Regions from separate parts of the Pseudomonas sp. GD03842 genome, predicted to be linked through region 3. Evidence: predicted binding sites of a transcription regulator. Region 3 holds the regulator's gene; each other region holds the start of a gene.
The links. The regulator FliA, encoded in region 3, starts transcription of late flagellar genes. The targets are predictions, from matches to a motif close to CTAAAGTTTNNNNNNNNNNNGCCGNTAA.
Positions count from the first base shown of each region.

Region 1: the regulator FliA is predicted to act here: its motif matches at 2,137-2,164, upstream of N5D61_RS17020 (methyl-accepting chemotaxis protein).
Region 2: the regulator FliA is predicted to act here: its motif matches at 1,812-1,839, upstream of N5D61_RS06095 (methyl-accepting chemotaxis protein).

Region 1 is NZ_JAOCEA010000011.1:165,660-168,936, forward strand. It holds gene N5D61_RS17020 (methyl-accepting chemotaxis protein) at 127-2,049, opposite strand; gene N5D61_RS17025 (hypothetical protein) at 2,312-2,566, opposite strand; gene N5D61_RS17030 (acyltransferase) at 2,949-3,277, shown strand, end outside.
Region 2 is NZ_JAOCEA010000003.1:244,026-247,302, reverse strand. It holds gene N5D61_RS06105 (NorM family multidrug efflux MATE transporter) at 1-672, opposite strand, end outside; gene N5D61_RS06100 (LysR substrate-binding domain-containing protein) at 836-1,756, shown strand; gene N5D61_RS06095 (methyl-accepting chemotaxis protein) at 1,951-3,277, shown strand, end outside.
Region 3 is NZ_JAOCEA010000019.1:71,923-75,199, forward strand. It holds gene flhF (flagellar biosynthesis protein FlhF) at 1-447, shown strand, start outside; gene fleN (flagellar synthesis regulator FleN) at 568-1,401, shown strand; gene fliA (RNA polymerase sigma factor FliA) at 1,398-2,138, shown strand; gene N5D61_RS22970 (chemotaxis response regulator CheY) at 2,403-2,777, shown strand; gene N5D61_RS22975 (protein phosphatase CheZ) at 2,797-3,277, shown strand, end outside.

The sequences.
Region 1 (3,277 bases), on a different contig from region 3:
GTGGGCATCCAGTCCACCCTCTTCTTCGGTTCTAATCCGTGAAGGGTGACTGACCGGGCTGCTGCAAGAAGGTGAAGTTGCAAAAAAGCCGCGTCCGGGTAGCTCCCGGAACGCGGCTTTTGCGTATCAGACCTTGAAGTGGCTGACCAGCATCTGCAGCTGGTTGCCCAGGCGGGCCAGCTCGACGCTGGACGCGGCGGTTTCCTCGCTGGCGGCGGCGGTCTGTTCGGACACGTCGCGGACGTTGACAATGCTGCGGCTGATTTCTTCAGCCACCGAGCTCTGCTGCTCGGCTGCGGCTGCGATCTGCTGGTTCATCGCCTGGATGTTCGACACCGTCCGGGTAATGCTTTCCAGCGAGGTGCCCGCCTTGCGGGTCAGCGCCACGCTGCTGTCGGTCAGGTTACGGCTGCTGAGCATCATGTCCGACACCTGACGTGTGCCGTTCTGCAGCGCCGCAACCAGGCCTTCGATTTCTTCCGTCGATTGTTGGGTGCGTTGCGCCAGACCGCGCACTTCGTCTGCCACCACGGCAAATCCACGTCCGGCTTCGCCCGCTCGGGCCGCCTCGATGGCGGCATTCAAAGCCAGCAGGTTGGTCTGCTCGGCCACGGCCTTGATCACGTCCATGACTTTGCCGATCTTGTCGCTTTCGTTTTCCAGCACGCTCATGGCGTCTGTCGAGCGAATCACTTCAGTGGCCAGTTTCTCGATCTGCGCGATCGCCTCGCCAACCACCTTGTCACCCGCGCGCGCTTCCGTGTCGGCGGCCGATGCGGCGACAGAGGCCTGTTCGGCATTGCGCGCAACCTCGTGCACGGTGGCCGACATTTCGTGCATGGCGGTGGCCACCTGGTCGGTCTCGACTTTCTGGCTGTTCACGCCAGCGCTGGTCTGTTCGGTGACCGCTGACAGTTCTTCAGCAGCGCTGGCGATCTGCGTCACGCTGTCACGAATGCCGCCGATCAGGTCGCGCAGGGTCGCGCCCATTCGCTGAATGCCTTGCTGCAACACACCCAACTCGTCCTTGCGCGTCACAACCAGGTTCTGCGTCAGGTCCCCAGATGCAATTCGGTCGACCACCGCCAGGGTTTCTTGCAGGGGGCGGGTGATCTGGCGAGTAATGAGTACCGCCGCCAGCGCGCCGAAGATCAGCGCCAGCAGGGTGCCGCCAATCTGGAGCATACGTGCCTGGCGCGTATCCGACTCGCCCAGCGAGTTCTGAATATCGACCAATTGCTGGCTGAGCTTGACGATGTTCGTCTGCTCTTCCGTCATCTCGGCGCGGGCGGCATTGATGCTGTCCGTAGCGTCCTTGAAGCCTTGTACCGAGTTGCGGTAGCCGATCAGCGACGCTTCCAGTTGCTTGAGACGATCGGCCTGGGTGCCACTGAAGGTCGCCTTCAGATGATCCAGCCCGCTGATGGCCGCTGCCAGTTGACGCTGAGCCGCTTCCTCGGTCTTGGCCGTGACATTACCGGTGTAGCCGCGCACTTCGTAGCGCACCAGCATAACGTCTTCCTTGGCCTTGATGATGGTCTGGTACTGCGCGAATCGTCGTTCGTCGCTCGGGTCGAGCTTCATCACGTCATCGGTGATTGCGGCGATCAGATCGGCCGCCTTCACCGCGTCCACACCCATGTCGGCACGGACCTTGGCGCTGAGCCTATAGCCGTCACGCATTTTGTTGAGTGAATTTTGATAGGCGCTGATCTGATCGCTCAGCGCCTTGATCACCGGCACGTTCAGCGGGTTGCTGAAGGTGGTGAGCAGGAATTGCTGCTGGGCTTTGTAGTTATCCAACGCCGTCTGGACGCTTTGCGCGGCGGTTTCGTCGCCACTGCTGAGCATGTATTGCAGGCGGGTCACGCGAAGGTCGGTGAGTTTTTGACCCAGCTTGGTGATGTCAGCCACCCGCTCGCTGCGGTAGGTCATGTTGCCCAGGCTGTTCCAGCCGATGAGAGCCAGCAAGGCAGTGAAAACGAGAACGATGCCGAACCCAAGGGCCAGTTTCGTGTTGACGCTGATGTTTGCGAACCAGCTTTTCATGTCAATCTCCAGAATGTCCGTTTTTTCGAAGTCGTCAGCTGGAGAGTTATTGTTATCAGGGCCAGCGAAACAGTGAGTCTTACGAATGCATCGGCCAGTCTCGGAAAAACTGAAAGAAATGTCAGGACGCCTCTCGGGGCTTCTTGAAAGCATGGCTGAGGATCAGACGCCAGGGCGAAGAAGTGCATGGGGTGACGCGGATTGATTGGGGAAAAATCAAGCCCGGCAAAGGCCGGGCTGGGAGGGGCTGGGGGCGGAAAGATCAGCTCAGGCGGTTGGCACCTACGCGATCCGCGCCATCGGCTGCAATGCGGCCCAGAGCGGTGCGATCGGAACCGTTTTCAGCCACGCGATTGGCACCTACACGGTCCGCGCCATCGGCGGCCACGCGCTCGATGTGGGTATGGGATGAACCGTTTTCCGCTACGGCGCTGGTGCCGTGGACAGTGGGCAGTGCAAACGCGCCGGTTGCCAGTACAGAGAAGGCCAGGCCCAGGATCAGTTTTTGAGTGTTCATGTCGGTAGCTCCAGAAGTCGGTAGTGGGTGACTCGGTATGGAGGTGATGTTACGCCGCGCCGAATGATTAAGAAGTCAATACGAGTGGTAGCGATCATCGTTGCCATTGATAGTTGAGCGAAGCGCGTTCGTGGGGCTGGGTTACCTGAGAAGCACGTCTGGATGCGGCGTTCACGAAGCCAATTTCCCGACGTTGCGTGGGCGATACATTTTTCGGTGACTGTAAAGTCATTGATCACGATCGATGGCGTCAACTTTTGCGCACCCGGGAACCGGCGGGATGAAATATTTCAACTGTTGAGGCACAGGGGAACCCAATACCGTGTACTGGCGCCAGCTTCGGCAGGGTGGCGATTTCATCAACCAGTACGGAAGTTGCGTTATGAAGCCTGTTCAGCGCTTTACCACCCTCGACAGTTTCAGAGGCATTTGCGCCTTGTTGGTTGTGTTTTTCCATTTGCATGTCGTTGACAGTTTCATCACGCTGCCATTCTTTCGTCGCGACGAAGTTCTGCTCAACTTCTTCTTCGTGCTCAGTGGCTTCGTTCTGGCGCATACCTACGGCATGAAGCCCAACCTCTCATTCAAAGCGTTTTTCATCTCCCGGGTCTTTCGCCTGTACCCGCTGCACCTGACGATGCTGGCGGTATTCATTCTGTTTGAAACGGTCCGTTGGACGGCCTACAAGAAGGGCTTTGATCTAAACAACGT
Region 2 (3,277 bases), on a different contig from region 3:
GTGAATCGGATACGCCGAATACGCACGGTGATAACGAATGTGCAGCCACAGAGTCAGCGCCATGCCGTTGGTGACAATCGCGGTGACCAGGCCGATGCCCATTAGGCCCCAGTGCGGCAGGCCGAACAGGCCATGGATGAAGGCGTAGTTCAGACCGAAGTTGGCCACCACGCCCGCCAGGCTGATGACCATGACGGGAGTGGCCCGGCCAAGGGCGCTGGTGAAGCCGCGCAATGCCATGAAACTCAGCAGTCCCGGCAGCGCCAGCGGCAAGGTGGTCAGAAATTGGCTGGCCATGAGCACGTTGGCTTCGTCTTGGCCGAAGTGCGCCAAAATCGGTGCAAGGTTCCACAAAACGAGCGCGGCGATCAGCGCCATGCCCCACGCCAGCCATAGCCCCGCCTGAGTCAGGCGGGTGGCGCCTGCGTCATCATTGGCACCCTTGCGAATGGCCACCAGCGTGCCAACCGCCGCCATTACACCGACGCAGAAGAAAGACACAAAGTTGTAGCTGGCGGCGCCCAGCCCGCCGCCGGCGAGGGATTCCGGGCCGAGTTTGCCCATCATCACCGTGTCGGTGAAGACCATCAGCATGTGTGCCATCTGGGAAGCGATCAGCGGCCCAGCCAGCCGCAGGATGATCCAAAGTTCTTTGAAGGCGTGCTGTTGCATGGTCGGGCGCTCGAAGGGAGAGGCAGGGATGAGCAGCCCATTGTGGTGATTCGGCACGCATTGCACAAAGGGATAAATACGATCACTGGCATGAGTAAAACTCATCCTGACTGTTTTACATTAGCGCTTCTTGCGTCGCCACCACTCAAACAGGAAGCGCCTCATGCCTCGTAGTCTCCCGCCGCTGTATGCGCTGCGCGCATTCGAAGCCGCCGCACGGCACAGCTCGTTCACCCGCGCGGCAGAGGAGCTGTCCATCACTCAAAGTGCGGTGAGTCGCCATATCCATACACTGGAACAGCATTTCGCCTGCCGACTGTTTCGCCGCCAGGGACGCAACCTTCAATTGACCGAGGCGGCGCGCGAACTGCTGCCGGGTGTACGCGAAGGCTTTTCAGCGCTGGAGCGAGCCTGCAGCGCGTTGATGGCAGAAGAGGGCATCCTACGCATGAAAGCGCCATCGACGCTGACCATGCGGTGGCTGTTGGCGCGGCTGAGTCGGTTTCGTCATTTGCAGGTGGGAAACGAGGTCCAACTGACCAGCGCCTGGATGGACATCGACCATGTGGATTTCACCCAGGAGCCGTTCGACTGCGCTGTCCTGCTCAGCCGAGGTCACTTTCCTCCTGATTGGGAAGCGACCTACCTGTTTCCGGAGTTACTCATTCCCGTCGGCTCGCCCAATTTGCTCGATGATGGGCCCTGGGATGTGGCACGGTTGGCCAGCACCGAGCTGCTGCATCCCACACCTGATCGCCGGGACTGGCGCAGTTGGCTGGAGCGCATGGGGTTGTCGGATCAGGTGTCGCTCAAGGGCGGTCAGGTGTTCGATACGCTCGAGCTGGGCATGATCGCCGCGGCGCGGGGCTATGGGGTTTCCATGGGTGATTTGCTGATGGTTGCCGAAGACGTCCTTCAGGGCCGCTTGAGCCTGCCGTGGCGCACGGCGGTGTTCAGCGGGGAAAACTATTACCTGGTCTGGCCCAAGACCCGACCCGGAGGCGAGCGGCTGCGCAGATTGAGCGACTTTCTCAAAAGCGAAGTGCAGGCGATGGAATTGCCGCAGGTGACGATCCTTGAATAGGCACAAAGCCCGTTCGCAGACGCACCTGCTGCCAAGCCTAAAACCCGGCGTCAGACTCAAGTATTCCGGCTGTCAGCCGATTCCTAAGTACAGGGTCGGTTCGCATCTATCGACTCATCGATCCCCTCTATTAGAAACAGTCCGAATGGTTTGCCCGCGATCAGGATGGTCCGGTCGTTCGGCAAGGAGTTTTCATGCCCAAGCCCCGTGCCCGCATTGCATCGCAACTCGGGATTGCCCTGGCCGTCATCCTGGCTATCGTTATCAGCGGCAGTACGCTTTTCGCCCTGCGTTCGCTCGATTCGGCCAACCTGACCATTCGCGAGGAGCACATGGGCAGCGAGGCGCGATTACTGGCCGACCAGCTCAACACCTTCCACAGTACGCTGCGCGACAGCACCCAACGCCTGAGTGGCCTGTTCGAAAAGCGGTTCAATGGCCTGACGATCCAGGCTGATCAGTCCATCGCTGTAGCGGGCGTGCAAACACCGGCGTTATTGCTGCACGGCACTGTGTTGAACAACGACTTCACTGAGGTCGACGACTTCAAAAAGATGACCGCGGGCGTGGCGACCGTTTTCGTGCGCAGCGGGGAGGATTTCATCCGCATCAGCACCTCGCTGAGCAAGCAGGACGGCTCGCGCGCCATCGGCACCGCGCTTGACCACAAACACCCCGCCTACGACAAACTGCTGGCCGGGCAAGGCTATGTGGGGCGCGCCTTGCTGTTCGATCGCTTGTACATGACTCAATACTCCCCGGTACGCGACAGCAGCGGCAAGGTCATTGCGGTGTTGTTCGTGGGCTTCGATTACACCGACGCGCAAAAGGCGCAGTTCGAAAACCTCAAGAGCTTTCGTATTGGCGACACCGGTTCTCTCGCCGTGCTGGATGAGCAAAACAATTGGCTGGTCCCCCCTGCTGGCGTAAAGGATTTGGATCAGGCGCGCAAAACCCTGGCCGATTTCGTCAAGACGCCCAATGTAGGACGTTTCTGGCAGGACGCAGGGGAGGATTTTTATGCGGTGGCCGAGCCGTTCACCGGTGGACCTTGGTCGATCCTGGCCATCATGCCGAAAGATGAAATCAGCGCAGTGACCTGGAAAGTGGGCATGCAGCTGGCCATTGGCAGCCTGCTGGCGATGCTGATTGCAGTGGGCTCGGCAATCTGGCTGCTGCGTAGCAAGTTGCAGCCTCTGTCAGCGCTCGTCAACCAGGCCGAGGCGTTGGGCGCCGGCGATTTGAGCGTGCGTCTGCACATTACGAGTCATGACGAAATCGGTCAGTTGGCCGGCAGCTTCAACAAAATGGGGCAGGCGTTGGAGCTCATGGTGTCGCACATTCGCACCGCGGCCCAGGAGGTCAGTGGGCGTGCGCAAGCGTTGTCCGGGCTCTCCGGTGGGGCTTATGAGGGCATGGAGCAACAGTCCGGGGAAATCACCAGCATGGCGGGGGCGGTCGAAGAGTTCAGCGCCACGGCACTGACGATCGCCGACAACATGGGCAGTACCGAGCGGCTGG
Region 3 (3,277 bases):
CTGGAACCGCTGCTGCGCAAGCGCGTGGTGCTGATTGACACCGCCGGCCTGCAAGCCAGCGACCCGGCACTGCGCCTGCAATTGGAGAGCCTGGCCGGGCGTGGCATCAGGGCACGCAATTACCTGGTGCTGGCGACGACCAGCCAGAAGCAAGTGCTGACGGCGGCCTATCACAGTTACAAGCGTTGCGGCCTGGCCGGGTGCATCCTGACCAAGCTGGACGAGAGCGCCAGCCTGGGCGAAGTGCTGAGCCTGGCGGTGACACACGAATTGCCCGTGGCCTATCTGACCGATGGCCCACGGATCCCCGATGATCTGCATTTGCCGCGTCGACACCAGTTGGTAAGCCGTGCCGTCAGCGTGCAGATGCAGGAGGAGCCTAGCGAGGAAGCGATGGCGGATATGTTTGCGGATCTTTATCACAGCACCGGCAAGCGCGCGGGCTAGGTTAAGGAAAATGACATTGGAAAATACCTGCATCGATGGTCTGCCAGGCATTGTTCACTCAGTGGACGTGCAGCCCGAAATGTGGCTTGGGTCTAAGCAAGACAAGGTAAAGAATTAACTATGGGCAGCATGCATCCCGTTCAGGTTATCGCGGTGACCGGTGGCAAAGGTGGCGTAGGCAAGACCAATGTGTCAGTGAACCTCTCGCTGGCCCTGGCCGAGCTGGGACGTCGCGTCATGTTGCTGGACGCCGATCTGGGTCTGGCCAATGTCGACGTCTTGCTGGGTCTGACCCCCAAACGTACCCTGGCCGACGTCATCGAAGGGCGCTGCGAACTGCGCGATGTCCTGCTGCAGGGGCCGGGGGGCGTGCGCATCGTGCCCGCAGCCTCCGGCACTCAGACGATGGTGCAGTTGAGCCCGGCGCAGCATGCCGGCCTGATCCAGGCCTTCAGCGAAATCGGTGACAACCTGGACGTGCTGGTGATCGACACCGCCGCCGGGATCGGCGAGTCGGTGGTGAGTTTCGTACGCGCGGCACAGGAAGTGCTGCTGGTGGTGTGCGACGAACCGACCTCGATCACCGACGCCTACGCGCTGATCAAATTGCTTAACCGTGACTACGGCATGAACCGCTTCCGTGTCCTGGCCAACATGGCACAGAGCCCGCAGGAAGGGCGCAACCTGTTCGCCAAGTTGACCAAGGTCACCGATCGCTTCCTGGACGTCGCCCTGCAATACGTGGGTGCGGTGCCGTACGACGAGTGCGTGCGCAAGGCGGTGCAGAAGCAGCGCGCGGTGTACGAAGCCTTCCCGCGTTCCAAATGTGCGCTGGCGTTCAAGGCCATCGCGCAGAAGGTCGATACCTGGCCGCTGCCGGCGAACCCGCGGGGTCACCTTGAATTTTTCGTTGAGCGCCTGGTTCATCAGACCAGTGCAGGGCCTGTGTCATGACCGCAAGTGGCTATCGCATGTACAGCAAATCATCCAAGGACTCCCAATACGAGCTGATCGAGCGCTATGCCCCTCTGGTCAAGCGCATCGCCTACCACCTGCTGGCGCGGTTGCCAGCGAGCGTCCAGGTCGAGGACCTGATTCAGGCGGGCATGATCGGGTTGCTCGAAGTCTCGACCAAATACGACTCCTCGAAAGGGGCCAGCTTCGAGACCTACGCGGGTATTCGTATCCGCGGGGCCATGCTGGACGAAGTCCGCAAAGGGGACTGGGCGCCGCGTTCGGTTCACCGCAACACGCGCATGGTCAGTGATGCGATCCGCGCGATTGAAGCGAAAACCGGCCGCGACGCTAAAGATCATGAGGTTGCTGCCGAACTTCAATTGAGTCTCGATGATTATTACGGGATTTTGAACGATACCTTGGGCAGTCGCCTGTTCAGCTTTGACGATCTGTTGCAGGACGGCGAACATGAGGGGCTGCATGAGGATGGCGCGAGCCAGTCGCTGGAGCCCTCGCGGGATCTGGAAGACGAGCGTTTCCAGAGCGCGCTGGCCGATGCCATTGCCAACCTGCCCGAGCGTGAACGGCTGGTGCTGGCGCTGTATTACGATGAAGAGCTGAACCTCAAGGAAATCGGTGAGGTCCTGGGGGTCAGCGAATCCCGTGTCAGCCAGTTGCACAGCCAGTGCGCCGCGCGTCTGCGCGGGCGGCTGGGTGAATGGCGGGCACGCTGATGGATTGACGCAACGCCTGTTCGAGGGCGTTGTGTGTTGCTTGTAAGACCGGCTGTGCAAGATGTGATGTGGGAAGCAAAAGAGACAAGGCAGGAGCCGGTCGGATCAGGTCTTCGGGACTCTTATCCGCTGCGCTCGTACCTTTCGATTCCAAAGCCCTCTCGTTGTCGTGTCGCCGGTGGTTTGTCGTACCGGTATTGATTGAACGCGCACCCGGGAGCTGGGTGCGTTAAAGACTGCTTGGAGGTCGAATTGGACAAGAACATGAAAATCCTCATCGTTGATGACTTCTCAACGATGCGGCGGATCATAAAAAACCTGTTGCGTGACCTTGGGTTCACCAACACGGCCGAAGCAGATGACGGTACCACCGCATTGCCCATGCTGCAGAGCGGGGCTTTCGATTTTCTGGTGACGGACTGGAACATGCCGGGCATGACCGGTATCGAGCTGCTGCGTCAGGTGCGTGCCGACGAGCGTCTGCGTCACCTGCCTGTGCTGATGGTGACCGCCGAAGCCAAGCGCGAACAGATCATCGAGGCCGCGCAGGCCGGCGTGAACGGCTATGTCGTCAAGCCGTTCACGGCCCAGGTGCTCAAAGAAAAAATCGACAAGATATTCGAGCGCGTCAATAGCTGATGTTCGCTGCGAGGGCGCTATGGATCCTAAAGATTCATCAATGGGTGACTTCGAGTCGACCCTGAAGAAACATGCACAAGAGCTGGTGACCAGCCTTGAAAAAGGCCAGTTCGGCGAAGCCGTGCAACTTATCCATGAGCTTAACCAGACCCGTGATCGGGGCCTGTATCAGGAAGTGGGCAAGCTGACCCGTGAGCTGCACAGTGCGATCGTCAATTTCCAGATTGACCCGCACATGCCGCAAGCCGAAGAGGTGTCCCAGATCACGGACGCCACCGAACGCCTGTCGTACGTTGTCAGGCTGACGGAGAACGCGGCCAATAAAACCATGGATCTGGTGGAGCAGAGCACGCCCCTGATGAATGGCCTGAGCGCCGATGCCAAAACGCTGAGCGAGGATTGGGGACGCTTCATGCGTCGTGAGATCGGCGCCGAGGAGTTCAGGGATCTGGCCCGCCGCGTCGAAGGTTTCCTGGTGCGCAGCGAGAAGGAAACCCATG